Regions from separate parts of the Bacillus sp. N6 genome, predicted to be linked through region 3. Evidence: riboswitches for the same ligand, from Rfam matches in the RefSeq annotation. Region 3 holds a riboswitch; each other region holds the start of a gene.
What was found. Region 3 has a riboswitch for lysine ahead of ACUXVC_RS04390 (amino acid permease). Riboswitches for the same ligand answer to the same signal wherever they lie in the genome.

Region 1: it holds a riboswitch for lysine, as region 3 does, so the genes downstream of both, ACUXVC_RS15335 (amino acid permease) here and ACUXVC_RS04390 (amino acid permease) in region 3, are expected to answer to the same signal.
Region 2: it holds a riboswitch for lysine, as region 3 does, so the genes downstream of both, ACUXVC_RS08910 (aspartate kinase) here and ACUXVC_RS04390 (amino acid permease) in region 3, are expected to answer to the same signal.

What each region holds. Positions count from the first base shown of each region.
Region 1 is NZ_CM127843.1:2,973,843-2,984,048, reverse strand. Features, by position in the region: gene ACUXVC_RS15370 (ABC transporter ATP-binding protein) at 1-452, shown strand, start outside; gene ACUXVC_RS15365 (ABC transporter permease) at 455-2,440, shown strand; gene ACUXVC_RS15360 (response regulator transcription factor) at 2,519-3,217, shown strand; gene ACUXVC_RS15355 (HAMP domain-containing sensor histidine kinase) at 3,226-4,461, shown strand; gene ACUXVC_RS15350 (hypothetical protein) at 4,511-5,317, shown strand; gene ACUXVC_RS15345 (DNA alkylation repair protein) at 5,432-6,202, opposite strand; gene ACUXVC_RS15340 (iron-sulfur cluster biosynthesis family protein) at 6,236-6,541, opposite strand; gene ACUXVC_RS15335 (amino acid permease) at 6,655-8,121, opposite strand; lysine riboswitch at 8,234-8,427, opposite strand; gene ACUXVC_RS15330 (GNAT family N-acetyltransferase) at 8,748-9,197, shown strand; gene ACUXVC_RS15325 (sulfite exporter TauE/SafE family protein) at 9,234-10,136, opposite strand.
Region 2 is NZ_CM127843.1:1,702,438-1,712,643, forward strand. Features, by position in the region: gene asnA (aspartate--ammonia ligase) at 1-59, shown strand, start outside; gene ACUXVC_RS08900 (helix-turn-helix domain-containing protein) at 197-646, shown strand; gene ACUXVC_RS08905 (VOC family protein) at 913-1,365, opposite strand; gene ACUXVC_RS08910 (aspartate kinase) at 1,594-2,823, opposite strand; lysine riboswitch at 3,026-3,212, opposite strand; gene ACUXVC_RS08915 (DoxX-like family protein) at 3,405-4,313, shown strand; gene ACUXVC_RS08920 (DUF4166 domain-containing protein) at 4,318-4,929, shown strand; gene ACUXVC_RS08925 (YndJ family protein) at 4,935-6,560, shown strand; partial or broken gene ACUXVC_RS08930 (DNA mismatch repair protein MutT) at 6,590-6,745, opposite strand; gene ACUXVC_RS08935 (hypothetical protein) at 6,775-7,239, opposite strand; gene ACUXVC_RS08940 (polyphosphate kinase 2 family protein) at 7,645-8,448, shown strand; gene ACUXVC_RS08945 (PadR family transcriptional regulator) at 8,601-9,140, shown strand; gene ACUXVC_RS08950 (MFS transporter) at 9,177-10,206, shown strand, end outside.
Region 3 is NZ_CM127843.1:844,174-854,379, forward strand. Features, by position in the region: gene ACUXVC_RS04365 (MDR family MFS transporter) at 1-137, shown strand, start outside; gene ACUXVC_RS04370 (hypothetical protein) at 189-392, opposite strand; gene ACUXVC_RS04375 (hypothetical protein) at 490-651, shown strand; gene ACUXVC_RS04380 (type 1 glutamine amidotransferase domain-containing protein) at 713-1,228, opposite strand; gene ACUXVC_RS04385 (ABC transporter permease) at 1,510-2,709, opposite strand; gene ACUXVC_RS04390 (amino acid permease) at 2,770-4,194, opposite strand; lysine riboswitch at 4,341-4,522, opposite strand; gene racE (glutamate racemase) at 4,724-5,554, shown strand; gene ACUXVC_RS04400 (DUF3626 domain-containing protein) at 5,665-6,750, shown strand; gene gapN (NADP-dependent glyceraldehyde-3-phosphate dehydrogenase) at 6,829-8,268, opposite strand; gene ACUXVC_RS04410 (ABC transporter ATP-binding protein) at 8,882-10,206, shown strand, end outside.

The DNA.
Region 1 (10,206 bases), 2.1 Mb from region 3:
AAGTTGGTTTTATATTTCAGTTCTTTAATTTAATTCCTGTATTGAATGTGCAAGAGAATATAGCTTTGCCCACTTTACTAGATAATGAACCTGTAGATAATCCTTATATGGACGAAATTATTGAAATTCTGGGACTTCATGAAAGACGAAATCATTTACCATCTGAATTATCAGGAGGTCAGCAACAACGGGTTTCGATTGGGAGGGCACTTATAAATCGCCCACATTTAATCTTAGCTGATGAACCTACAGGAAATCTGGATACTCAAAACACAAAAGAAGTCATGGATTTATTAAGATTGACAGCAAAAAAATATAATCAAACTATTGTATTGATTACTCACGATTTAAAAATTGCATCAACTTCTGACCGTATTATTACAATTGAAGATGGCCAAATCATTTCCGATCAGTGGCTATCCACGAATAAGCCTAAGACGGGAGGAAACTAATCTTGATTGGTAATTATAAACAATTAAGCAGGAGATACTTAAAGGGAAATAAGAAACGAACAATTTTAACTTTGATAGGAATCGTACTCTCTGTATCGTTAATTTCTACAATCGGCCTATTTATGAACGGTACTCAGATTTCTCAAATCGAGAATACGAAAAAGAGGCAAGGGTATTCTTTTCATGCCGTTGTATTAAATTACGATGAATCGATATTGAAAAAAATTAAATATAACCCGCAAATTGAATCATTTGGTTTAATGTCACAGGGAGAAACAGTCCAAGTTGGAGAGGCTGCTGTAAAAATGAATTTTGCTGATGATAACGCCTTGGAATTTTTAAAATACAGTATTATTAAGGGCAGATTGCCATCTAATGATCAAGAAGTTGCTGTTGATCCCTGGGTATTACCTTATATAAAAGAAAATATTCAAATAGGTGATTCATTCGAATTAAATGAAAAAAAATACAAATTGGTTGGTTTTCTAAGTGATAGTACATATACACAGGAAAATAAGGTGGGACGGTTACTAACCTATAAGAGTAAGTTTAGCGCTGGTGAAGGAAAAATATTAGTTGGAATTAGCTCAAAAGCAAACTTTAATGAGGTTTTAGAGGGACTCAAGACCATTTCCGGAGAAAATAATATTAATATAAGTAATGAATTAATTCAATTAGAGAAACCAGGTTACAATAATTCGATTATGGCTACGCTAATTATTACAATCAGCATTGTTGTGATAGCGACAATTGTTGTGATTTACAACGCTTTTCAAATCAGTGTCGTAGAACGAACGAGGCAGTTTGGCTTGTTGAGAAGCATTGGTGCAACACGAAAGCAAATTAGACAAATCGTTCTGAGAGAAGCTACTTTTCTGGCTGTTATCGCTATACCAATTGGAATTATATGTAGCCTAATAGCACTTGCCTCTCTGCAGTTCACTTTTTCACTTTTAATGGAAAATAGTAAAGCGGTCTCGATATTTTATGTTGATTGGAATATTTTACTAGTAAGTTCGATTATTACCTTGCTTTCTGTAATAGCGTCAAGTTTGTACCCAGCTTATTTTGCAGGGAAAATCTCCCCTTTGTTGGCAATTAGTAGCAGGTTGTCAATTAAAAAGGAACAAATCAAAAAACAAAAGAATTCCATGGTGAAAAAACCTTTATCTATTCCTTTGAGCATGGCTATGAAAAATGTTAAGCGAAATAAAAATCGCTATACCATTACAATCTTATCAATTATTATAAGTAGTGTGTTATTTATTACTTTCTCGTATTTAATGAGTGTTGCATTTGCATCTAAATCTGTTGATAAGTTATCTATTAAATCGGATATTACAATTAAGATAGTGGATAATAATCCAGCTCATTTAGCTGAAGGTGAACAAGTTTTGTATCAATTGAAATCACTTGAAAATATATCTAAAGTATACGAAAAAAAGGAGAATAGCTTTGAAACTAAATTAAAGGATGTAACTCAATCTTCCGCGACAGTAAAGGAAATAGAAAACACGATTGGAAAAAGCTATTCCATTACAATCGTAAATAATTATCAAGAAAATAAAACAAAAAAAGAAGAAAAACTTACTTTACAAGTGCTTGCATATGGTTTCATCACAGTCATTTCTTTAATTAGTAGCGTTAATATCCTCAATACTATAACTATAAGTATCATGACTAGACGAAAAGAATTGGCCGCTTTGAAATCCATTGGTATGTCACAAAAGGATTTGAAAAAAATGATTACCTATGAAGCTTTGATTTACGGTTTTTCTGGAAGTTTACAAGGAATCTTTTTTGGCTGTATATTGTCTTATATTATATATTTAGCTATATCTGATATGTTGAAAATGACATGGACGATTCCCTATGAGGCTTGTATCATTACGTTTGTTTCAGCTTTAATAATTAGTTATTTAGCAGTCTTAAATCCATTGAAAAAAATTCAACAAGATAATATTATTGATAATATCAGAGAACAATAATATTATAAGCCTGGCTAGATTATAGCCAGGCTATTGTAATTGGAGTATAAGCTAGGGGAAAAAAAGGAGAGGGCATACTTGAATAAAAAAATATTACTAGTTGAAGATGATGAAGCTCTTGGCATAGCCATCGAATTTTCATTGAGAAATGAAGGTTATGAGGTGATTAGAGCGTCCAGTGTAAAAGAAGCTAAACACCAGTTTGTTCACAATACATTTGATTTGTCCATCCTTGATATCGGCCTACCAGATGGTAATGGTTATGACTTATGTTTGTATTTTAAAAAGAAAAACGAGAATTCGATTATTATTTTCTTAACTGCACTAGATGAAGAAGCAAATGTGGTAATGGGGCTGGATATAGGCGGTGATGATTATATAACCAAACCTTTTCGGGTTAGGGAACTCATGGCCAGAGTGAAAGTACAATTGCGTAAACAAGCGTCGCTAGAAACGCCATCTCAAATTTTAAGATCTGAGAATATAAGAATCGATACGAACCTAGTCAAGGTTTATAAAAATTGTGAAAGTATTACATTGACGAATTTAGAATACAAGCTGCTATTGAATTTCATGAAGAATTCTCACAAAGCATTAAAAAGAGATGAACTCCTACAACAAATAACAGAAGGAGAAAATGTTTTTTTTGATGAAAACACGTTATCTGTATACATAAAGCGTTTAAGAGCTAAAGTTGAAGACAATCCTCAAAAACCACAGTTTATCGTTACCGAAAGAGGATATGGTTATCGTTGGAGCAAGGACGTGATTGGGTGAGCAAGATAATGAAAAATACCGAGTTAAAAAGCTATATGACGATACTAGCCGTCCTTTTATCTATATTTGTGATTTACCAATTTATTATTCAACAATTATTTTATGATCATTTGAAAAGAGACTCTATTGCAACATGGGGGGAAATTACAGCTAGGTTGGTAGAGCAGAATCCAGAAAATGAAGCGGAAATTATGAAAGTCTTATCAAGTCATTCGTCTCACTCAAGTAAATATCAGGAAAAAGGGACAGAGATCCTAAAGCAATATGGATTATATGAAGACTTGGATTCAAAATTTTTTCCTCACTTAAATAATCTAATTATTAATCACAATCAATTTATGATGTGGGGATTGATTGCTTTTGGATTTTTACTTTTTGTTGCAAACTACATGCAACAAAAAATTATTTTCAATAAGATTAGCCAGCTTACTAGAGCTGCAAAAAAGATAATCGAGGGAGATTACTCGGTTGTCATCAATGAAAATAAAGAGGGGGATTTCGCGAAACTGGCGATTTCATTTCGTTCAATGAGGGATATCATTAGAAAAAATATGCATGATTTGCTTGAAGAGAAACGGTTTTTAGGAGAAATGTTGCAGGATATATCTCATCAGTTAAAAACGCCGCTTTCAACTATTTCTATCTATAATGAAATGTTGTTAAATGAGAAACTATCCCGAGAGCAACAAGCTCAATTACTACAAAATAATGATATTCAGATTTCTAGAATGAATGTCTTAATTCAGAATTTGTTAAAAGTAGCAAAAATTGATGCAAAAGCGATTTCGTTTGATAAAGAGCCAGGGAATTTAGTAGATACGACTGAGGAAGTACTAAATCGCTTGCAAAGCATGATAAGTGATAAAAATATTTTGATTGATTGGAATGCACCAAGAGAAATAGTCGTTATTCACGACAAATTATGGATGCAGGAAGCTTTGTTAAACCTGTTGAAGAATGCAATCGAACATTCTAAACCCGGTGGTAAAATAATGATTCAGGCCAAAAATTCTCCAATCTATACAGAACTAGTAATCCAAGACTTTGGAGAGGGAATTTCAGCTGAAGAATTACCTCATATTTTTGAACGATTCTATAAATCAAGTAGTTCTAAAAAGCACGGATCGACCGGAATTGGATTGGCACTTGTCAAAGCTATTATAGAGGCACATCACGCCTTAATTACAGTTGAAAGTGAAAAAAATGCTTATACAAAATTTACAATTATTTTTATGAAATTTTAATAACAGTTTGGTATATATTTTAATCTTTTTAATATAAAGGGGTTTTTTTATGTTTAATAGATTGAAGTGTTTTCTTTTATCTGAGAAAGAAATAGTTGATACTGTGAAAAAATACAAGGAGGAAAAAATACACGTTTCCATAATAAAAGATTTTTTAGGGGATTTAATCATAATAAGAACTTTTACATTTTTAATGTTTGTTCCAGTATCAACTTTTATTTTTTCAGTTATAATTTATGGAGCTGTTTTCTTTTTATCAGGCATTAAGATTACTGTTTGGGGCATCACTATAATGTTATTAGTTCCAATAACATTACTTTTCTATATGAATATAACTAATACATCAATTATTATTACTGATTTAGTGAGAAAATTTTTATTAACCATAAAATATCTAAATCCATTTTACTCAATCATAAATAAACCTTGGCTCTTTATTTTTGAATTATTAATTGGTTTTTTATATGTATTTCTGCTATCTTTATTTTCTATTTGGATAGTATTACATTCATTAGAAATAGATTTTTCTGAATTTAGTTCGGAGGACAATCGAAGTTTTCAATTTTCAATTATTATTTTACATACAGCAATTTATTTGTTTATAAGAGTTCATGGCCAGTATTGTAAGACAACTAAGCAAAAAATTAAAAAGCTGAAAATGAAGTTTTATTTATGGTTTTGTTCTATGATTGCAAGTATTGTATATATATTTGAATCACTCTTTAATTATATGAATGGAATCCAAGCAATTTATTTTATTTTTGTTTTAATGATTGCTTTAGAAAGAACAGTGACACATTATAAGAAATTTATAGATTTTTTAGAATGTGAAAATTTGTATGAAAAATATTTTTAGAGAGAAAAGTCTTTTGAAATATAAAAAGTTATACCTACTAAATGCTGGACGAGTAAAAAAACGCTATTCTTTTTCTAGAATCATAGGAAAAGATAGCGTTTTTATTTAATATACTCAAAAACAAAAATCTTTTGGTAAAGTACCATTTTTAATCACCGTTCGTAACCCATGCTTTATAATCCAAGAGTTAATAGGATGCTGTTTATCACGTAATTGCTGTAACCACTGAAAAACGAGTTCTTTATCTTCTTTCGTAATATCGTTAATATGATTGGCTACAGATTTTTGAACATATTTAGAAGGGTCATTCATTAATGGTTCAAGAAGTTGTAAATTGTACTTAAAATCACCTTTTAGAGCTCCTATTTTTTTAGCCCAAGGAAGCCTTGGTCTTGTACCTTCAGAAACTAATCTCCTAATGTGGCTGTTTTCGTCATGAATCCACTGTTGTAATATGTTTAGTGTATCTTCATGGTATGTTTCAAGAAAGGGCCGAATGGCATATTCAGCAGTATTCCTTTTCGTTATTTCATACATTGCATTAAACGAGATTTTAAAATCGTTAAGCCCATATTTTTCAACGTATTTTGCAATAGGCATGTACATATATCCATTTGTAAATGTGCCTACTTCTGTTGTATTTTCTGGTCCTAATGTTTTCAGTAATATATGTATTGCGGCATTAAAATCTTTTTGTAAAGCATTGTGTAATTCATCTGCAATTACTTCAATACGCTGTTTTAACTCTAAATTTTCAACTTTACAAGCTACAGAATCTACAAAGATGCTTTTAGAGAAACAAGGATCGTGTTTACAAATAGAATCAGCTATTTTTTCTGCTAATTCTTCATTAAATAAAAATTTTAACGGAACATATTTACCCATTTTTTCACCTCGGTGGTCAAATGAAAACAATTTTTATTTTTTAATCGACAATCCATAAACCAAAGTCTCACTCGGAGTCGTAACACTAAAACCTGTCGTCTTATAATCAAGTTTCACCGTATCACCAGTGTAGTCTTTCGTGAATGAATCCATTTGTACGATAAGCTCTGCATCTTCATATACAACATCATCTGCGTTATATGTATCCCAAATTAAATCGACATCAACGAAAATACTACAAGAGTTCGTCATTGTTCCTCTAATGCGAACGATTTTTTTATCTTCACGTTCTAATCTATGTATAGCTGCTTTCGCTTCATCAGTAATGCGAATGTTCATTATATCCCAACCTTTATTTATATTTCCTTTATTATTGCAAAAACAGGAGCAATAGGGAAGTAAAGAGGTTTGCAACAAAAAACGAGCAAACAAATTTGTTTGCTCGTTTCACTTTATTTTAGTTCACATTTATCAAGTGGAATCACTTTTGTTTTTTTCGTAAATTTATAACCTAACCATAGTACTAAGAAGAGTGGTAAACCGATGTAAGAAACGAGTACACCGTTCCAATCAATTGCTTCACCCATAAATGCGCCGTAGTTTTGTCCTAAAATTACGATGATACAAAGTGTAAATGCGAAGATTGGACCGAATGGGAACCATTTTGCTCTATATGGTAAGTCATTTAAATCTTTTCCTTGTGCGATATATGCTTTACGGAAACGGTAATGACTAATTGCAATTCCAACCCATGCGATAAAACCAGACATTCCGGATGCGTTTAATAACCAAATGTATACAACACCATCACCGAATAAAGAAGCAATGAAAGCAATACTACCAACAATTGACGTTACGATTAACGCGTTAACAGGTACACCGCGGCTATCTAATTTACCAAGAAACTTTGGTGCTTTTCCTTGGCGTGCTAAATCCCAAAGCATACGAGTTGATGCATACATACCAGAGTTACCAGCAGATAGTACAGCAGTTAAAATAACAGCGTTCATAACAGAAGCAGCAAAGGCAACGCCCGCTTTTTCAAAAATAAGTGTAAACGGACTTACTGTAACATCACTTGCAGCAAGGCTTTCAGTTGTATAAGGAATTAATAAACCGATAACGAGAATCGCAAGGATATAGAATAAAAGAATACGCCAAAAGATTGAACGAATTGCTTTTGGGATATTACGTTCTGGATCAGACGTTTCACCAGCAGCTACTCCTAATAGTTCAGTACCTTGGAATGAGAAACCAGCTGCCATAAACACACCGATAATTGCCATGATACCGCCGTTAAATGGTGCATCTGCAACAGTGAAGTTTTTAAATCCAACCGTTTCACCGCCCATAATTCCAAAAATCATCATGAAACCAACAATTAAAAAGATAATAATCGTAACTACTTTAATAAGTGCGAACCAATATTCAGATTCACCAAACCCTTTAACAGATAAATAGTTTAAAAGGAAAATAATAGCTAAACATAATCCGCTCCAAATAAGAGAAGGGGTATCTGGGAACCAAAATTTCATAATTAATGTTACGGCTGCAAGTTCAGCAGCAATCGTAATTGCCCAGTTATACCAATAGTTCCATCCAAGTGCAAAGCCAAGTGATGGATCAACAAATTTTGTTGCATACGTGCTAAAAGATCCAGTAACAGGCATGTAAGCTGCAAGTTCAGCTAAGCTTGTCATTAAAAAATAAACCATAATTCCAATTGCGGCGTATGCAATTAATGCGCCACCAGGTCCAGCTGTATGGATGACACCACCGCTGGCAAGAAATAGTCCGGTACCAATTGTACCACCGAGAGAAATCATCGTAAGGTGACGAGATTTTAATCCGCGTTTTAATTCACCTTGTCCTTGTGTAGTTTGCGTTTTAGAGGTAGATTGATTTGTTGCGCTATTCATGTTCAACACTCCTTTTCTTGTAGGTTAGGAAGGAGCGGGGGAGAAAAATACAAAAAACCGCCAAAGGAATTTGGCGGAACGTTTCACAAATAACCACCCCATCATACCCTTCCGTTAAGATAGCACCCCACGTTTACACGGTAATTTTGTAAACGTGACAGTTCTGTTCCTTTCGGAGACAGCCCCAGCTCATATTTCCAGAGAAGAAATATAAACTTCGGCAACTTTTCCTTTCAAACGGAGTCAGCTGACATTCTCTGTGTCTCGTCCGTTTTACTATTAAAAGTCGCAACCTCTACCTCATCGGATTGATGAGGATTTATATATTGCTAAGATTTTTAATATATGGCAATTGTAATGACTTTCTGAATATATTGCAAGATATTTTGTTAGGAAAAGTCAAAAAATATCGGTTATTGTATAGGAAACGCTTGCAAAACTCCACCCGAACCTACTATTATGTAGCAATAAGCAAAGAAAAAATTGTTATACAAATGTTTCGCAAAAAATATTGAAAAACCCTCTAAATTAAAAGAAAATTCAGAAAAATATAATTCGACATTCATAATAAAGCCATATTATTTGTTATAATTAGAGTAACGTTTAAGCAAAAAGGGGAAATCAAAATGAAATTAGAAACAGAAAGGCTCTATATAGTGCCGTGTACAGAAGAGAGGATTCAAGTCGCTAACGAGCAAGGATACAATAGCGGCCCGCATATTGTAGGGCATGTAAAGAATGTAAAACAAGATGTGGCTTTATTACCATGGGGGGCGTGGTATGTTCTTCGGAAAGAAGATGATAGCGTTTTAGGTGATATTGGGTTTAAAGGGAAACCAAACGAGAATCAAACAGTGGAAATTGGCTATGGATTTATTGAGAAATATTGGAATATGGGCTATGCAACAGAAGCTGTAAGAGAACTAATCGATTGGGCTTTCAAAACAGGAGAGGTAGAAACAATAATTGCAGAGACACTTCTAGATAATTATAGTTCGATTCGTGTTTTAGAAAAGTTACATATGAAGAGAGTAAATGCTACAGAAACGATGATTAATTGGAAAATAGAAAAATAAAAAATACCGCTCTAAATTGGGCGGTATTTTTTATAGTTATGGTAGCATTTGCTTCTGATCATTTGGATACTCAGCGGTTGATGCGTTAGGACGATTGGAATGATTTCGAACAGCGATGAAAATAGAAATAATAACGACAAGACCAACTGCAACGTAAGAAATTGAAATAATAGTTGGATCCACTTTAAATGTAGTAAGCAGTGTACGTATATTCGTAAAGATAATAAGACCGCCAACTAATACCCCAAGTAAATGTGCTGGAACGATACGAACTAACCATGCAGCAATTGGAGCTGCGACAATACCGCCAAGCATTAACGCAAATACCCAAACCCAGCTTACTTGTTCCCAGCCAAGTGAGATGAAGAAGCCAATTGTTGCAGCGAGTGAAACAGGAAATTCACTCGTATCTACAGATCCAATAACTTTTCTAGCTTCATTTCCTCTTGCTAGAAGAACAGGCGTCGTAATCGGCCCCCAACCACCGCCACCAGTTGAATCAACGAATCCAGCGAATAAACCAAGCGGCACAAGTTGTTTTGCAGACATACGCTTATTTGAAGTGACAATTTGTTTTTGAATGATGAATCGTAATAAAATATAAACCCCTAAAGTAAATAAAAATACGGAAATGTACGGTTTGATTACATCGCCAGGCAAATTACTTAAAAAACATGCCCCAACAAATGCGCCGATTGCCCCAGGTAATGTAAGCCTGGAAACTGTATATTTATCAACGTTTCCAAATTTGATATGAGATGCGCCAGAAGCTGCAGTTGTAACCACTTCAGCTAAATGAACGGACGCGGAAGCTACAGCCGGTGCAATACCAAACATTAATAATAGTGAAGTAGACGTTACCCCATACGCCATTCCAAGTGCTCCATCGATCAATTGAGCGAAAAATCCGATAATAGCAAAGACAATTAATTTCTGCATAAATAATCCCCCTGTAATAATAAATGAAAAAGACACTTTTCCCGTATGAGAAAAGTGCCTTTGGTTTTTC
Region 2 (10,206 bases), 860 kb from region 3:
CTGTATGGCCTGACGATTTACGTGCAGCTTGCAAGAAAGAAAACATTCATTTGTTTTAATAGAAGTAAGAGAGGGTAGCTCAAAGAGTTATCCTCTCTTTTTATTGTGTAAACGAATGGTTTACAGTGAATTTTACTAATGGTTTCTTTCTATTACATCTCTTTTTATGTAATAATTTGTTAAAGGAGGGGACGTTATGAGCATAGGAGAGCAGCTAAAAAAACTACGAGAATCAAAGGGGTTTTCGCAAGAGGATGTTGCTAAAAAGATTGGTGTGACGAGGCAAGCAGTGTACAAATGGGAAAATGATAAAAGTTATCCTGATATTGATAATCTAATTTTACTAAGCGAAATGTACAATGTTACGCTTGATGAGTTAATAAAAGGGAAACAGAATATTAAAGAAAAAATACATATTGATGAAGAAGATGAGGATTTTGAGAAAGAGAATGATTTTGGTTTTTATATTGGGTTTGGATTGCTAATTATGAGTGCATGCATTGATTATGAAGGAATACAAGTATTTGTATTAGGAGTTGCACTATTCATGATGGTTTTTTATTCGAATGTGAAGAAAGTTATTTTGAATGAATATAAATCGTTTTTTCAAGAGAAAGAGCGAAAAGATATATGTGATAAAAAGTGAGAAGAGTTAGTTATATTTCCTAGGAAAGGGTATAACGAATATTTTTATTGTATTATAATGACTTTAGGATATTTGTAATATGAAAGCTATTTGGGTAGATCCTTGAAATCTATATGTAAAATGATAATAAAGTTATTTAATTTTAAAAGCTCAAACAAGCATAACCCCGTTCTAAATTTAGGACGGGGTTGAAAATATAATAATAAAATCGCTTAAGAGTCTACGTTTTATTCAATGATAGTGCCTTTTTACAAAACTTCACTTGCTTATTTATTACCGAGTTCTTCCGCTAAACCGATTAAAATTCCTTCCACTCCACGAATGTAGCAGAGACGATACGAGTTCTCGTACTGAACTACTTCACCAACGAGCTCTGCACCATGCTTAGTGAGTCTGGATACCATTTCGTCAATATCTTGAACGGTGAACATGACGCGTAGATAACCGAGGGCGTTTACAGGAGCATTTCGGTGATCTGCTATAGTAGGAGGGGTGAGAAATCGCGAAAGTTCAATTCGGTTGTGGCCATCTGGAGTGACCATCATAGCAATCTCTACGCACTGAGAGCCGAGTCCAGTTACGCGACCAGCCCATTCACCTTCGACATTGGCTCGCCCTTCGAGGTTCAAGCCAATTTCCTCGAAGAAAGAGATTGCGTTATCAAGAGATTCTACAACGATGCTGACATTGTCCATTCGTAGTAATTTGTTTTTTGCCATAGTCTTATCTCCTTATGTATAAAAGTTCATTATTTAATCATCCTCATAATTATACTACTAAGTAGTCACAAATTCCTTTCAGTCAAAAGCACCTTGTCACAGTATAGGAAAAATTGACAAGGTGTTTTTTTATATGTCATATAGCATCTTGTTAACGAACAGCCTTTATTTAATAGGAAGGAAGTAGATTAATATGATTTTTTTATAAGTGTTACTGAGCATATCAAATTAGCTCATTTGCACTAAAGGCTCAATTTTCGCCATAAATGATTGATGCAGTGCCTCAACACCTGTTACTAAATGAAGGCGGTCAATAACGACAGACACTTTAATTTCTGATGTACTTACCATTTTAATATGAATATCTTCTTCTTTTAAAGTAGTAAACATATTTGCAGCGACACCAGGGTTAGATACCATGCCAGATCCTACGATTGATACTTTTGCTAAGTGATTTTCATGTTCTACAGATTCGTAGTGAAGAGTTTCTTGATTTTGTTCCAAAACTTTTAAAGTTTCTCTTAAATCATTCGAGTGAATGGAGAAAGAGAGATGTACAGTTCCTTCATTTGTAATACTTTGAATGATGATATCTACATTAATATGTGCCGCTGCTAATGTAGAGAAAACTGTTGAAAGCGAGCCTTGTTCTAGTCCTTTAATTGTGACACGTGTAATGTTATCCTCAAATGCAATACCTTTAACGATTGATTGTTGTTCCATGTTACATTCTCCTTTTACAATTGTTCCGTTTTCTTGTTCCATACTTGAGCGAACTTCTAAAATGACATTATGATTTTTAGCAAACTCAACAGCACGCGGGTGTAATACACCAGCACCGAGGTTTGCAAGTTCTAACATTTCGTCATAAGAAATTTCATCTAATTTATAAGCATCTTTTACAACTCGTGGATCCGTCGTATATACGCCGGTCACATCTGTGTAAATATCACATTTTTTTGCGTTTAGTGCAGCAGCTAATGCGACAGCAGTTGTATCAGAACCGCCTCGTCCAAGCGTTGTAATTTCAAAATCTTCACTGACTCCTTGGAAACCAGCTACAATAACAATCGTGCCTTTAGTAAGATAAGACTGAATTCGATCTGTATTAATTTCAGTAATCCGTGCACTACTATGTACAGATTCTGTCGTAATACCAGCTTGCCATCCTGTTAATGAAATCGCGTTATACCCTTTTACTTGTAGTGCCATCGTTAATAATGAAATAGTTACTTGCTCTCCTGTCGATAGAAGCATATTCATTTCGCGTTTACTTGGATTTTCTGTAATTGCGTTAGCGAGTGCGACAAGTTCATCCGTGCTTTTTCCCATTGCTGAAACGACAGAGACAACGCTATGACCTCGTTCATATTCTTCAATAATTAAATTTGCTACATGTTGAATGCGCTCGACGCTTCCGACAGAAGTGCCACCAAATTTTTGAACAATTGTTTCCATTACAAATTCCTTCTTTCGTCTATTTTTAAGAATAGATTAGGAAATATATAAATCCCAATACTCCTGTAGTTACCATAAAGACAAACAAAAAACACCATCTCAAATAAGTGAGGATGGTGCTGTTACAGGAAAAGGGAAACAGAAAACGGAGCTAATAAAAAAACCGCCAAAAAAGGAATATCATAAAAAATGATATCTCTTTTTTGTAGATAGCTCTTCATACGTACACGTCTGTACATATGACAGTTCTGTTTCTATTCGAAAACAGCCCCAATTGATAAATGCAGAGAAACTTATCAATTTCGGCAATACTTCCTTTCATCTAAGTTCATAGACATCTCTGTGTCTCCATTAGAATACTCATAAGTATCGCAACCTCTATCTCACGTTTTAGGCGAGAGTGTTTGATTTATGAAGTTGTTGGTAACATTTGTTTTATAATAATTTAAATTTTTCGGGGAATCAAGTGTTTTATATATATTTTAAAAATTCTTTCTTTTTTCTGAGGAAGTTTGTGAAAAATGTAGCAAAATAAATTCATTGCATGTACATTAAACTTATAGTGCATAGGAGGTGGGAGAATGAAAAGGAAACAGCCTATTTATGTTGCGACAAAAATGAACACGACGATGGGAAAATTATGGGAATATACGCAAGAACCAGATATACATACGGAGTGGGATGCTCGCTTTACTGAAATTTCGTATTTAGAGAAAAAAGAAGGAGAACCACAGAAGTTTTTGTATAAAACAAAGATTGGATTTGGGCTTGAAATAGCTGGAGAAGGGGAATCAATAGGTGAAATAAGAAAAGAAACTGGTGAAAGAATTTCTTCTTTAAAATTTTGGACGGATAATACATTATCTCTTATTCAAATAGGACGTGGTTATTGGAAGTATACGCCGAATAAAGAATACATCCATTTTGAGACACAATATGATTATGATACAAGATTTGGTCGTATAGGAAATGTGATAGATTCCTATATTTTTCGTCCGTTATTAGGTTGGGCGACTGCTTGGAGTTTTGATGCCTTAAAATTATGGTTAGAAAAGGGGCTTCATCCTAGGTTACTAATTAGAAGAACAATGACGTATTGGCTCGTATGTTTTTTATTTGCTTTTGTATGGATATATCAAGGGATAGTGCCAAAACTACTTTTTACTCATTTAGAAGAAGTAAAGATGCTTTCTGTATTAATCGGTTCAAATGAAAATAGTGTATATATACTTAAAATAATTGGGGTGTTAGAAATAATTTTCGGTGTTGTATGGCTGTTGCCAATAACAAAACGAAAATTATTTATACTGCATATTATTGTATTACTAGTTTTAACATTAGCGGCAGGATTTACGAATATTGCAAGCTTTACAGGGCCGTTTAATCCGATTACATTAAATGTTCTTCTAATGGGGTTATCAATTGTCGGTTATATAAATAGTTTCGATTTACCAAGAGCGAAAAATTGCAATAGGGCGAGAAAGGGATAAGTGTATGGCTAATATATATGAACGATTATTAGGGGATACCTATAAAAATCTTCATCCTGAATTGCAGAAGCGTTATGCGATTACAGAAGAGAATAGTTTTACAGGTGAAGGAAAGATGGATGAAATTTACGGTGGCTCTTTTTTCGTGAAATTTATATTAAAAATTGCATCGAAGTTTCGAATGTTTTTCTCGGAACGAGGAGAGGAAATTCCATTTACGATACAAAACATAGCTGAGCGAGATGAATATGGACAAGAATTAGTAAGGTGGAACCGTACTTTTTATTTTCATAATAAGAAAAGATATTTTAACGCAGTTATGCAATTGGATGGAAACGAAAATGAAATTGTAGATTATTTTGGCGAACCACATATACTCGTTTCTACACTGCATTTTCATATCGATGAGTTAGGGGCAATGCATATTTCTTCAAAGAAACAATGGTTTTATATGTTTGGAAGAAAAATGCCGTTACCAAAATTTTTGTATGGTGAAGCAAAAATTGTTGAAAGTTATGATGCAACACTACAGTGTTTTCGAATTCATGTACAAGTACGAAACCCGTTAATTGGCTCGCTTTTTTCATATAAGGGAACATTTGTGGAAAGGAAATAAACGATATGAAAAATATAATATTTGGGCTTGCTTGTTATGTTGTTTTTCTAATATATGAGTGGTCGAATATAAATCCTGTTGAAGCAATTATATTATTATCTGTTTTATTATTTATACCAATGTCACTTTGTATTATTGATAAAAGAAAAAGAGATGAATCGTATTTATTATTTTATAAATTCGTATCGTTTTTATATCCAATCGCAGCAATTTGTGCAATGCTAGCTTTCGTCACAAATTACAATGTATTTGCGCTAGTTTGGTTTGTATATACAGGAATTGTTGCGTTATTTGGTGTAAGTAGATTGCTAGAAAGAGGATGGAAGCCGTTAGAAGAGATCGCCATAGATAGTGCGTTTATTTATTTGTTTTTAGGTGGTTTTTGGTTTTTTGCTTCAGTAGCAACACTTTCAATTATGCATTTTAGCTCTGACATTGTTTTACTCACAGCAGCGCATTTTCATTATTCGGCGTTTCTATTGCCATTATCAGCTGGTTTAATAGGGAGAAAAAGAGAAAAGAGAAGTAAAGTATATGATGCTATTATGTTTATCATCATGATTTCACCTATGACAGTTGCAATAGGAATTACATACTCAAGAGTATTTGAATTTTTTGCAGTGTTCCTATATTTATGTGCGATTTATGGGTATGGATTTTACGTTTGGAGAGTAAAATTTAATGCTATCAGTGCAAAGATTCTTTTAATCGTTTCGTCTAGTACACTCATGGTTACAATTATGTTCTCACTTATATACTCATACGGGAATTTGAAGCATGTAATGACGATTACAATTGCTCAAATGGTTTGGATTCACGGTGTTGTCAACGGAATTGGAGTAGCGTTACCGGCATTTGTCGGCTGGATGATCGAAAAGAGTGTTCCGAATTATAAATACTATGGGAAACCAATGAGTAAATTAAGAGGAAGTGTGGCAATTGGTGAGGCTTTTTTATATAGCGGCAATTTAGTAGGCAGTAAGGAATACAACGGTTTAGTTGATCAAATAACTGATTTTCATAGTGAGTCATTTGACGTGACGAAGGTACCTTTAAGTATTATTCGTTTTTATGAAAATACAACAGAGTATGAGTTGCAATCAAATATTAAATGGGCTCGTTGGTTCCGCCTATTTGCATTTTGTTATGAGAAAATGAGCAAGCATGTAGGACAAATACATTTAGGAATGGGCGACAAGTGGGAAACGATGCATGGCTCTATCATTGGTGTAATGGATGAGGAAGATGGAAGAGAGAATGTAAGGGCTTGGCTAAGGAAAAATGAAGCAGGTGAATCTATTTTTGTAGCTCTTTATTCAAAGCATACAGATAAGGATGAGACATATATGAATATCGCCTTGCCTTTACCTTATTCGAATATGACTGGTATTTTGAGGCTATGTAATGATAATCATGATTTAATCATTACTAGTAAGTTAAGAGAAAATGGCCAGGGAGATGAGGGGATTTATTTACATACTCGGTTCTTAACAATCCGTTTACCGTTAGCAGAGACTTTCATCATTACAGAGGGTAAGGATAAAATGTTAACAGCTCATCATAGCATGTGGCTATTTGGACTTGAATTTTTACATATTCATTATAAGATTGAAAAAATTGCACAGAAGTAAGAAAGGCTTGGAGGGGTTTCCAAGCTTTTTTATGTATGGGTAATTGTCATAGAAATTTGTTTATTTAGCTCATTATCCCAAACACGTTGAATTTCAAAAGTGCCTGTTTCAAAAAATAATGGGAATCTTTCTTTAAACCAAGTTTGCATAGGTAGCTTTAGTGCTGTATCGATTGGTATCCATAAGAAAGAATAAGCCCTAAAGGAATTAGGACTTATTCTTCATTAAATACAAATGTTTGTTTCATTTTTTTACCTTCATTTACCGGATGGCCGTTATAAGAGAAATTCTTTTCTTCCCAAGTGATCACAACTTTAAAATTATGACTATTAAAGTCTAATGGGAATACCATGTAGTCAAAGCTTGTATGACTTTTAGAAATATTTTCATTAGGTGTAGTAGGTTTAAAGGTAGCTTTAGAGGTAGGATTGTTATCAAGTATTTCCACAGATACATTTGATACATCATGACCGATGTTTTTTACGAGTAAACTATACGTATCAAATACACCTTGTTTTGGCTGGATTGCTTGCTTGTTTGAGTTATGAGATTTATCAATTTCGACATACCATTGTTTAGACTTTGACGCAATCGGCAGTGACTGAAATGTGTAAGCACTAGCTTGCATTGGTAGTGCTAAACATATAAGTGTAAAGAGAGTTAATATTTTTCGTTTCATTTTTTTTAGAGCTCCCATTCTTTAATGGATTTACTTGTTATTATCTTCTTTTTACGAGTTAATATACCATATAATGTAAAGTGGTTATTGTGAGTAGTGAATCAATATCTTATTCACTACTCTTATAGCTAGCATAATTACGTATGAAGTAAGAAAGAATAAATTTGTTTTTTCTATACTTAGATTACTGCCCTTTTTAAAAGGGCTATTTTTACGTTTTAATAAAAAGAATATACTAAGAATTCCGTATAAATTATTTATTTTAATGTAGTTAAATGTGCTTGTATATGTGAAATTAGAGAGGGAAGCTGTGTAGAGATGTTTCTACAAAGCTATTTAGGATATGAAAAAATTACCAAAAATATGTTAAAATAACATTGTCATACAACAAGGGGGCTTTGTTTTATGGAAAATGTACATCTTGCTAAAGTAGATTTAACGAAAAAAATTGAATCAAAATCTAAGTACAACAAGAAACTCGAAAAATATCAAAGGCGCTTATTAGCATTACAACAAATTTTGAAAGAAGAAAAAATCGCGGTTATGCTTGTTATGGAAGGATGGGATGCGGCTGGTAAAGGTGGGGCAATTAAGCGGGTGACGGAACATCTTGACCCACGTGGGTTCCAAGTAGATCCAATTGGAGCGCCTGCACCTCATGAAAAACGTTACCATTATTTGCAACGTTTCTGGCGCAAAATTCCACAGTACGGGCAAATTACTATTTTTGATCGCTCATGGTACGGTCGTGTGTTAGTTGAGCGTGTTGAAGGTTTTGCTACAAAGGAAGAGTGGATGAGAGCATATGATGAGATTAATGATTTTGAAAAACTACTAACAGATGACCATTACATAATAGGGAAGTTCTTCTATCATATAAGTAAAGAGGAACAGTTAAAGAGATTTAAAGATAGAGAGAAAAATCCTTTGAAAAGATGGAAAATTACAGACGAAGATTGGCGTAATCGTGAAAAATGGGATGAGTATGTTGAAGCGATGGAAGACATGTTTGAAAAAACAAGTAAGCCAAATGCGAAGTGGCATATTATTGAAAGTAACGATAAATTGTATGCCCGTGTGAAAACGTTAAAAATCATTATTTCATTCATTGAGGATTATTTCTTAGAACATGGTATAGAATTGCCTTCTTATTATTATGAAATGAAAGAGGATATTGAAGTTTTGCAAGATGTAGGTGTTAAAGAGTAAAAAAGAAAATGGTCCTGTGAATTGGTGAAACCAAATTATGGGGCTTTTTTATTTAGAAACATTTTACAATTAACAGAATAAGGTATATAATCAATAATCATATTAACAATGTTAATATGATTATTGATTATATAATATGTGGGGGGTTTACTTTGAAGGGAAGAGATGTTGTTTTAGGTTTATTAATGCAAAAGGAATTGTCTGGTTACGATATTAAAATTGTGTTTGAAGACGTATTTACTCATTTTTTTGATGGAAGTTTTGGAATGATTTATCCAACGTTACGACAATTGGAGAATGAAGGGAAAATAAAAAAAGAGGTTGTCATGCAAGAGGGAAAACCGAATAAGAAAATGTACTTTATTACAGATGAGGGGCGTGAAGAATTTTATCAATACATGCAGACACCTGTAGAGAAGGATGTTTTACGTTCGGATTTTTTAATGAGAATGTATTTTGGTAACTATAGTGATGATGTAACAATAAAAAAATGGATTAAAGATGAAATTGAAAGAAAAGAAGCGTACATTGCAGATCTTCGATTGAAATATGAAAAGTGGAGAGTAGGTATTACTTTCGTCGAAGAAATTTCACTAGATGTAGGTATTGCATCGTATAGTGCACAAGTGGAGACTTTGAAGAAAAAATTAGAAGAGTTAGAGGCGAAAGAAAACAATAAAACAGAAGAATGAAAAACGCGTTCACAATAAATAAAGGGGTATATAAAGATGGAGCAATCAAAGGGTATTAAGATTGTCTTTTTAATGTGTCTAGGTATCTTTCTTTGTATGATTGATACGACAATTATGAATATAGCTTTACCGGCAATACAATCGAGTGTAAATACTTCGTTAGAAAAGATGTCTTGGGTATTAAATGTTTATACAATGACGATTGCAGTACTTGCCATTCCGTTAGGGCGGATAGCTGATATCTTTGGAAAAGCAAAGATGTATATTCTTGGTCTGGTGATTTTTGGTGGTGGATCGGTACTTTGCGCTTTTGCTAATACAGGTGATTTTCTTATTTTTTCTCGTTTTATACAAAGTATTGGGGCAGCGATTTTATTTCCAACAAGTATGGTAATTGGTGTATCAGCTATGCCATTAGCTAAAAGGCATGTTGCGCTTGCGATTTTAGGAGTAACACAAGGATTGTCAGCTGCTATGGGACCAGTAATAGGTGGAATTATTACGCAAAATTTAGGATGGAGATGGGTGTTCTTCGTTAATGTTCCGGTTTGTATAATAGGAATCGTTTTATGTTGCATCATGCTACAAATAAAAAATGAAGAACGGATTATCTCAAAAATAGATTGGATAGGACTACTATTAAGTAGCACAGCAATTTTTTCATTTACTCTCATATTAGTAAAAGGTAATACATGGGGATGGCAAAGTAATATTGCTTTGTCTTGTTATGCAATTAGCACTATTTCTCTTATTCTATTTGTTTTAGTAGAACGAAAGATTCATAATCCAATGGTGAATTTAAAGTTATTTCAAGATCGAATGTTTGTCGGAGCGTCTATCGTTGTTATATTAAGTAATTTATTTTTAATTGGAGTTACTGTATTGCTTCCAACGTTCTTGACGAAACTACAAGGTCGAACGGAAATTGAAGCGGCTTTTTTAGTGACACCTATTTCAGCAATGATATTTTTTGTCTCACCAGTTGCAGCAACTTTAATTAAAAAACTCGGAAAAGTAACTATTATTTTGTCAGGATTTCTTATTATGGGGCTTTCCTACTATTGGT
Region 3 (10,206 bases):
TGCTAGGTTCATTTATTGCATCTTGGGGCATGAGTGCTCTGTACTTTCTCGTTGGTATGAGCAGTATTTTATTATTTATGAAGGCAATAGGGAAAGAGAAGTATGAGGATGAGAGAAATGTTTCTCAAATTGGATGAAACTATATAAAAGCGAACCAGTTATACTGGGACTCGCTTTTTATATAGCCTCTAAAACGGATCAACTTCAGCTAAATCAGGATTGGCATTCGGGTTTGTTAATAAGACTTTTAGTTCACCTACTTCTGAGAGAGCGACGAGGATATAACCACTAATGAGGACGATAAGTCCAATGACCCGCAATGTTTGTAGTGAAATTTCACGGCTATTGTCTTCAGAGTTGTCTTGGGTAGGAGAAGGTGGATTGTTGTTCATAATAGAGCTCCCATCTTTTTTTATTTGTATGTGTGAAATCATTATTTAACTTATGGATAGGAATTATATAGTCATTTTCACTATATGAGAACTGCCTATGAAAAGTGATAAGGAATTTTTGGGCGAGAAAAGAGAGGAATCCAAAAGATTATTAAAACTGAACTTTTGGGTTCCCCTCTTTTTATTTATCCTGCTATTTGTGGTGGTCGGATTGCCTGTAAACGACCAGTTGGTGAGGGCTAATAATCAGTGGGGATGAATAAAACCCCACTGATTAATTATTTTCATGTAAATAAAAGGAGGTTAGTTAACCAAAGTATTTATCCTAATATACGCAACGATTCTTCAATAAACGCCGGTATATCTTCTGGTTGTCTACTTGTGACTAACTGATTTTGGCATATGACTACTTGTTTGTCGTGAAAGTTTCCGCCAGCGTTTTTTAAATCGACTTCAATAGATTTATATCCAGTTACATCACGTCCTTCAAGTGTTTGTGCAGTGATGAGTAGCTGAGGTCCGTGACAAATAGCGAAAACGGGTTTGTCCGCATCCATAAATGCTTTACTAAAGCGTACAAAACGCTCATCTGCACGGAGTATATCAGGGGAAAATCCACCTGGTATGAAGAGGGCATCAAAGTTCTCCGGAGAAACATCATCAATACTTTTATCAATTACGACTTCACTTTTTCCTTGCTTACCGTGTACTGTTTTCCCTTTTTCCATTTCAATGGTTGTTAATTCATATTCCTTTTGATTAAAAGCTGCTACCGGCTCTGTGTATTCTGTGTCCTCGAAATAATCCGTTATTAAAATAGCAATTTTTTTACTCATTGCATTCAGCTCCTTACATTATATTGTCGGTTCCAGAATCATCCTTGAGCAATGCCTTTTATAAAGTGAAACTTGAATTCATATTTTTTCATTCCCTCCACTTTCTTTGCCCTGTTAATTTAATAAATACCCTTTTTATTAGGACGTAAACATGTATTATCGTTTTTGTATGTAAAAATCATAAAATATCGGTTGTTTCAGTGATTCTTGTTTGAGGAAGCAAAATAAAAAGCCAAGGAGATAATTTATTTGCTCCTTGGCTTTTAAGATATTTCTTTTCGTTAAAACGAAGAAACGCGTTGCTTCGTTTTTGGTACAATAATAAATTTGATCCAGAGTAACCCGACAATCATAATGATAAGGCTATGTAAAAATTGACCTGTAGCAATGAGTATAACACTCGAAAATACAATGAGTTGAATGCTTAGCAATATAAAGATTAAGCTAAGAAATTGCTTCATCCTTTCTTCAGTATGGATTGGATACAATGCTACAATAATATTTCCCGAAAAATATTTCCACAGTGAACGGAGCTGCATAGAAATCATATATAGAACGATGTAAGCGATAGCGCCTTTTACGTATATATTTGGTATGAAATATAAGGCGAAAGCACCGATCAATCCTAAGCGAATATATATACCGAAATAATCATTCCCGCGTAAAAATGCTAATGTATGTAAATAGAAGAAAGTTGCTCTTTTTTTATGTAATAAAGGTTCAATCCAATTTGTAAGCCATTTTCTTTTATTTACTTGTTTGTTCAGTTGCGGAACATCAGTGAAGATGCTAGCGAATTGATAAAAACGAACGTTCATTTTTTCTTCTTGCTCGATTATGTAATCCCACGGTATTCGTTTTGTAGGCTGTTTTTTCGTATATAGAAGTAGGAAAGCAAGTAGTAAGAGTAATCCGCCTAATATGAGAACATTTGCGGAATAAAACAGCATGTAAATGATTAAGGCATTACAAGTAATACGGATGATCAGCCATATGTTTTTGTCGTGACTATCACGCCACATCCAATGTATGTACATGTTCCAAGCTTTCGTAATCATTAATACGATAAAGATTGTACACAAAAAAGGTACAGTTAATTGCAATGATTGCATAGCAAGTGGAACGAGAATAAGGAACGTAAATAACAATGGGAAAAGCTGAATGATGTAATTGTATAGAAGAGATTTTTTGAAATAAGATGTTAATTTCTCTTCTAGTGCTAGTAAATAGACAGCATCAGGTTTTTGAATAAATGTACGGATAGAGCATCTCGTTATAATGAATGTAAGTACAATCGTTATAATTATTAAAGATATTCCTTTAGAAGGAGATGCTTTTAGAAACTGAGCATAATAATATGCACCAACGCATGAAATAAAGATAAAGCTATATAGTAAACCGTTAATCATACGTGCAAAGTATGTAATGATATTTTGAATATGTTGTTGGAAGCGACTGCTCCATAGCGATTCGATTGACATGTTTTTCACCTCTTTGTTCTATTATATATGTTTTACAAAAGAAAAAACGAGCAAATTGCGTTATGCAACTTGCCCGTTTTTCTTTTCGTTATTTTTTTTCTGATCACGATTCATTAATGGATAGAAAGCAAATCCAATTACGAATAAACCAATTCCGAGAAGGAACGTTTTTATATCGGATGCGCCGGTTTTAATAACCCATAGTGCGTAGCAAAGTGCGATAACTGCGACTATGCCATCTGTAATTCTTGCCCGCATTTCATTTTTATATGTTTCACCAGTTGCGACTAGTTTTAACTGGAAGATTGGTGAAACGAGATATGGAATGAGGTAGGCCAGTGTCGATACGGTAATAACGAATGTATAAGCTTCCGCAATGGTTCCTGATAATGTTGAGAATAGGAATACTTGCGACATAATGTTTGTTAATCGTAATGAGTAAATTGGACTTCCTTTTTTATTTGTTTTCGTGAAGAAGGAAGGGAAGAAACCTTCTTTTGCTGCTTGATAAGGTACTTCTGAGCTTAATAAAATCCAGCCTAAGATAGAACCGAACAGGGAAGTAAGAGCAAGTAATGCCATCAGTTTCCCGCCGCCATGACCCATTGCAGCGTTTAATGCATCTGCTAATGGACGTTCAGAAGCTTGTAATTTATCAACGTGAAGTACACCCATTGTTAAAATTGTAATTCCTAAGTAAATTGCAACTGTAATAAGTAATCCCGCAACTGTTGCACGTTTTACCGTTTTTGGAGAAACAGCACGGTTTGATAAAAGAACGGCTGATTCAATTCCGATAAACGCCCAAAGCGTTGTAAGAGCAGCTAAATTTACTTGTGAAAGAAGACCGTGTGATGCACCTGATTTATCAATCATCGGTGTGTACCATTGTCCAAATTTAGAAGCTTCGAATGCAAATAACGTAACGACGATGAATAAAAGGAATCCAGTTACTTTTGTTGTTGTTGCTAAGAAGTTTAGTTTTCCAGCTCCGCTTACACCATTTGTTAATATAATATGAGTTCCCCAAAGTAAGATGGAACAAATCGTAAATGTAATTAGTTTTCCGACTTCTATGTTAAAAGAACCGATTGAAAATAGTAGTCGCGTATCTTTCATAATTGGGAAGAAGAGTGATAAATATCCCGCAAATGATGTAATGATGGCAACGTTACTTGCCCAGTTTGCAACCCAATATCCCCATACCATACTGAAGCCAGCCATTTTTTTCTTTTTTGGTGTTGAGAATAAAGCATATGCATGACTTTGTGGTCCTGTCGTTAAATCAGGACGACGAATTGCTAAATTACCGAAAACAAGAGCTAGCATTAAAACACCAAACCCTGTAGTTAACCAAGCTAAAGTGACACCGAGTGGGCTTGCTGTTTGTGCCAACGTACTTGGCACCATGAAAATACCAGCGCCAACCATGTTACCGACAACGAAAGCTGTTAGTACCCAAAAGCCCCATTTTTTTTGTTGCATAGAAAATACCTCCAAAGTTAGTATAACCAAGTCAAGCGAGGAGATATGTATGTCTTCTTAGTAGAGAAGAGAAGTCCCAAACAAAACAAAAAAAGCACGTAATCTGCCGCTACATGCTTTCTATCTTATAAGAAACCCACGACATACCTCTCGATAGCTCTCCACAAACGAAACGTTTGTGACAGTTCTGCACTTATTAAATGCAGACCCAGCAAGCGTGCATGGTGGACACGACTTACTTCGGCAACCATTCCTTTCTCATTCCTTCATCAATGCCACTACATCTCCTGAAATGATACTCTTAATGATTGCAACCTCTACCTCACCGAGATACGAATGAGGATTTAAATATTAAATTAACGTCTTTAAGAGTAACAAATGTATTTTTATACGTCAATGGATATAGTAATAATCAGATTATAGAGAAGAGTTTGTGATTAAAAGTAAGAGGGATTGTTATGTGATATTTGAATTTTCGTAATATAATACATGTTATTGGCGCTAGATGATTGAAAAGGGGATGAAATAAATGTCTGTATGTCATAAACATTCAGTAATAGGTGTGTTAGATTCGGGAGTTGGGGGATTAACAGTTGCGAGCGAAATTATAAGACAATTGCCTAAAGAAAGCATTTATTATATTGGTGATAATAAGCGTTGCCCGTATGGGCCAAGAAGTGTAGAGGAGGTGCAATCTTTCGTATTTGAAATGGTTGAGTTCCTCAAACAGTTTCCATTAAAAGCGCTAGTCGTAGCATGTAATACTGCTGCAGCTGCTGCATTGACTGCGCTGCAAGAAGCACTTTCCATTCCAGTTATTGGCGTTATACATCCAGGAGCAAGAGCGGCAATTAAAGTAACAAAGAAAGAGAAAATCGGAATAATTGGAACTGTAGGTACGATAAAATCCAATATGTATGAAAAAGCATTACATGAGCTTGATACATATTTGGAAGTGCATAGTCATGCGTGTCCGACTTTAGCTACAGTTGTAGAAAATCGATTAGAAGATATAGCATATGTCACGCAGCAAGTGAAACAAGCTTTACTTCCATTAACGAAAGAAGATATAGATACGTTAATTCTTGGATGTACGCATTATCCACTTTTAGAGTCCTATATTAAAAAGGAACTAGGAGAGGCTGTAACGATTATTAGTTCTGCAGAAGAAACAGCGATAGAGTTAAGTACGATTTTACAGCACAAAGGAATTTTGTCTGACAATCTGAATCCGAAGCATCGCTTTTTTACAACGGGATCTGTTTTATCATTTGAACATATTGCTGAGCGATGGCTAGGATATCAAATTTCTGTAGAATGTGTACATTTGCCTATGAAAAATGCGTGTATGCATAATTAAGATTTAGTAAATTACTTTTTTAAATAAATCAGGTTCGTTTCATAAGAAGGAAAGAATAAGCTTTTAATTGAAATGATTAAGGTCATTTTAATTAAAGGAGAGGTTTGATTATGGAATTATCAAGATCTCAATTATTTGCTTTAGAGTATATTTCAAAATATGCAGAGAACGAAAAACGTGGGGCTAAAGCAACAATTAATCATATACTTAACATGTGTAATATTACAGATGAAATATTTGAAGAAGCTGTCGCTAATTTAAAATCTCATGCAAGGATCGCTTTACACTTTCATCCAGACAGACTAGATTCGAGTATGAAAAGTGTTGCTGAAGCATTGTTTGAACAAGGAGTATATAAAAGTCAATTTGAAACGTTGCTATCTAATGGAAGCGTATCTGCTTACCCTGGTGGTGAACGTGACCTTTGGGAAAAGAGAATATTTGGAGGGGCATATCAATTAGAAGGCGTAACGAATGATCAACGTCCAAAATACGGAGCGCTAAATTTGATGTTACATCCAGATGGGCCGGCTCCGCGTTTTGGATCCTGTTATTTTCTCTTATCTCCAAAAGTTTCTTCGCGCTCTACATATACATATTTAGATTCACATCAAGATCCGAAAGAAAAGGGGACTTATGAGGAGTTTGATATGATTTTAGCTGCTCTTTTGGAAGAGGCATTCGTAAGAGATTTTGCAATTGGTGAAGGAAATTTGACTCCAACAATAATAATTAATCATTTATTGGCTAATCTGAAAAGGCCGTTTATAGATTTAGTAAGCAAAGAGCCAGCCCGTAATCTTAATCATTATATTGAAGCGCAGATTCATGGAGAGATTTCTCTTAAAGAAGACGTAGAGGTGCTTGTTGCAGATCCTTCATTTAAGGGTACGGTTGTAGGAAGAGTTTTAGAAGAAATTTGCCTGAAGTATGCTATTGATTTGTATTGGCACATCGGTTTTGTACTTATGGTAGACGAAGTTCCGATGGATTTTAGAGGTTCAAAAATGCCATCTTTAGCAAGACGCATTGCAAGGAATCATTGTATCGATGCAAATATAATTGGCTCTGCTGTAGTGGATTTGAAGCGCAATCCATTATCTTGGAGTGATCGTGGCACTTATGAAGAAGTGCTTCAGGAATTAAAATTATTATGGCATGTTTTAGTTCGATTTGGAAAACCAAATCAGAAGTAGAACGAAATACTCCGTTTTTGGAAGTATTTATATAGAAAAGAAGCTGATCTATTTATAGATCAGCTTCTTTTTATAAGATTAAACTAAGTTTAATACAGTTACTTTTTCACGTGTCATAGACTCAAGGCTCTTACGAATACCTTGTGCGCCCATACCTGAACCTTTTACACCGATGAATGGGAAGTGGTCAGGGCCGCGCTCTGTACGTCCGTTAATTTGAACAGAACCAGTTTCGATTTTGTTAGCAATTGCAAATGCTTTGTTAATGTCTTTTGTGAAGACACTTGCTTGCAGACCGAACTCTGATTTGTTAGCAATTTCAATTGCTTGCTCGTCTGAAGAAACACGGATGATTGGAAGGATTGGGCCAAATGGCTCTTCCCAAGCAACTTTCATTTCTTCTGTTACGTGGTCGATTAATGTTGGGTAAATTAAGTTACGCTCACGTTTGTTACCGATAACGATTGTAGCACCTTTTTCAACAGCATCGTCAACTAAGCCTTGAACGAAGTCAGCAGACTTGTCGTCGATTAATGGAACGATTGTGCTGTCTTGTTCTGGAGATCCAACTGATAGTTCAGCTACTTGCGCTTTTAATAAGCTAACAAGCTCGTCCGCTACGTTTTCGTGTACAAGTACACGTTTAATAGCTGTACAACGTTGACCAGAGTAAGAGAATGCACCGCTTACGATATGGTTTGCAGCATCTTGTAAGTCAGCATCTTCACGAACGATACCAGGATCTTTACCACCAAGTTCTAATACAAGTGGAATCATTGAAGCTTTTTTCGCTAAATGTTTACCTGTGTTTGTACCACCTGTGAACGATACCATATTGATGCCTTCGTGTTCTACTAAGTAGTCACCAATTACAGAACCGCGTCCTGTAGCTACGTTTACAAGACCTTTTGGAAGGCCAGCTTTGTGAAGTGCTTCAACCATTTTAATACCACTAATTGCACCTTGAGTTGCTGGTTTGAAAATAACAGCGTTACCCATAATTAATGCTGGTGCAAGTTTTGCAGCAGATAAGTTTACTGGGTAGTTAAATGGTGCGATTGCTAATACAACACCAAGTGGTGCGCGTTGGATGATCGCAAGTTTCGATTTCGTTCCGCCAGGGAAGCTATCGCCCATCATGCTTTCTCCGTGCATATGTAAAGCTTCTTCGATCGTGTAACGAATGAAGTCAGCTGTACGAACAACTTCTTTCTTCGCATCTTTATAGCCTTTACCGACTTCTTTCATAATGATATCGGCAATTTCATCCTGCATATTTACGAGCTCATCAGCCCATTTATATAAGTATTTTGCGCGATCTTGTAGGGAAGCTTCAGCCCATGATTTTTGAGCTTCTTTTGCAGATGCAATTGCTTCATCTACTTCTCCGCGAGTAATTGCTTGTACTTGTCCAATTACTTCGTGTAAGTATGGAGATGGAATTTCGATTGTTTCTCCTGAAGAGCTTTCTCTCCATTCTCCGTCTAAATAAAATTTGTACGTATTGCTAGTTGTCATGATTAGTCCTCCTAAAATAGCAACTTGTAAGAGTGAGTATAAGGTGATTGTAGGGGGTTTGATAACATTTTTCAAATGAAATGTTTGTGAAAACGATTTCTTATTCTTTTTTTATTTTGTATGCCCTTTCTTACAGAACATTCTTTTATTTCAAACTGGTTTATTATGTCATGAACCATTTGCATTTTCGTGCATTTTACTTTATGTGTAAAAAAACAATTGACAGAATACTCAATAAAGTTGTAAGATTATAAATGGAAAATAAATGAAGGGGGTGTGCGTAATGATTGTAATCGTAAATGTAATGAGCTTAGCTCTGTTAAATGGCAGAAAACATTTATATCATTACGCAACCCGTGCGGATATATAGGGCATCTTTGTCTTATAAAAAGCGTACGTTGCGTATATCGTAACGTACGCTTTTTATGCATTCCTGTGCATATCGTCAAGCGGCGGTATGCTTTTTTTTGTTTATTTTCCATATTCCTATATAAAACTTTGGAAGGTGGAAAAATGTGATGAGATTGTATGGGTTACGAAATGTAAATGTGATGGGTCTGGATAGTGGATAAAGAAATGAGAGGTAAACGAGAACGAGAAGGGAGAGGTTATATTGTTATCAGTATTACTAAAGTTAAAATGGTTTTTTAGGGAGCACTGGAAGAGATATAGTATTGCCATTGGAGCTCTTTTAATTGTGAATATAGTTGAAGTTATTCCCCCGAAAGTGTTAGGGGTTACGATAGATAACATAAAAACAGGAACGTTATCGAACGAAGCAATTATGCAATCTATTCTTATTTTAATAGGGGTTACAATCGTTGGGTATGGTCTTACTTTCGTATGGCAACATCAATTGTTTGGAGGTGCATTTGTACTTGAGAAAACGATGCGCTCTAAATTTATGGGGCATTTACTTAAGATGACGCCGACTTTTTATCAAAAAAATCGTACTGGCGACTTAATGGCGAGGGCAACGAATGATTTAAAAGCAATCGCTATGACAGCTGGTTTTGGTATATTAACGCTTGTGGATTCTAGTTTATACATGCTTACGATCGTTTGTATGATGGGATTTACAATTAGTTGGGAGCTTACATTTGCAGCGCTTATTCCGCTTCCAATTATGGCGTATGCGATGAATATATATGGAAAGAAATTGCATGAAAGATTTACCGTTGCGCAAGATGCGTTTGGTGATATGAACGATAAAGTGCTTGAATCAATCGCTGGTGTGCGTGTTATTCGTGCATACGTACAAGAGAATGCAGACGAGGAAAGATTTCATCATTTAGGAGATGACGTCTACGAAAAAAATATGAAAGTAGCGAGAATTGACGCATTATTCCAACCAACTGTGAAAATGCTTGTTGGCCTTAGTTATTTAATCGGTTTAGTGTACGGGGCATATCTTGTATTTCAATCAAAGGTAACACTTGGTGAACTTGTTTCATTTAACGTGTATTTAGGGATGATGATTTGGCCGATGTTTGCAATTGGTGAATTAATTAATGTTATGCAAAGAGGAAATGCTTCGCTTGACCGTGTGAATGAAACGTTAGCGTATGAACCAGATGTAAAGGATCCGAAACATCCAAAGCTTGTGCAAGAGCCGGATTATATTCAGTTTGATGACGTTACCTTTTCATATCCTTCATCAACTGAAACAAATTTAAAAAAGGTTTCGTTTACCTTAAAACAAGGGGAGACGCTTGGGGTTGTCGGAAAAACAGGAAGCGGGAAAACGACGCTTGTACGTCAGCTTCTTCGTCAATATCCACTTGGAGATGGAGATATTGCAGTTTCTGATGTGACATTAGATAAAATGACGAATGAAAATGTACTCGGCTGGATTGGTTATGTACCGCAGGAGCATATTTTGTTCTCAAAAACAGCGCGAGAAAATATTTTATTCGGAAATAGGGAAGCGACTGAAGA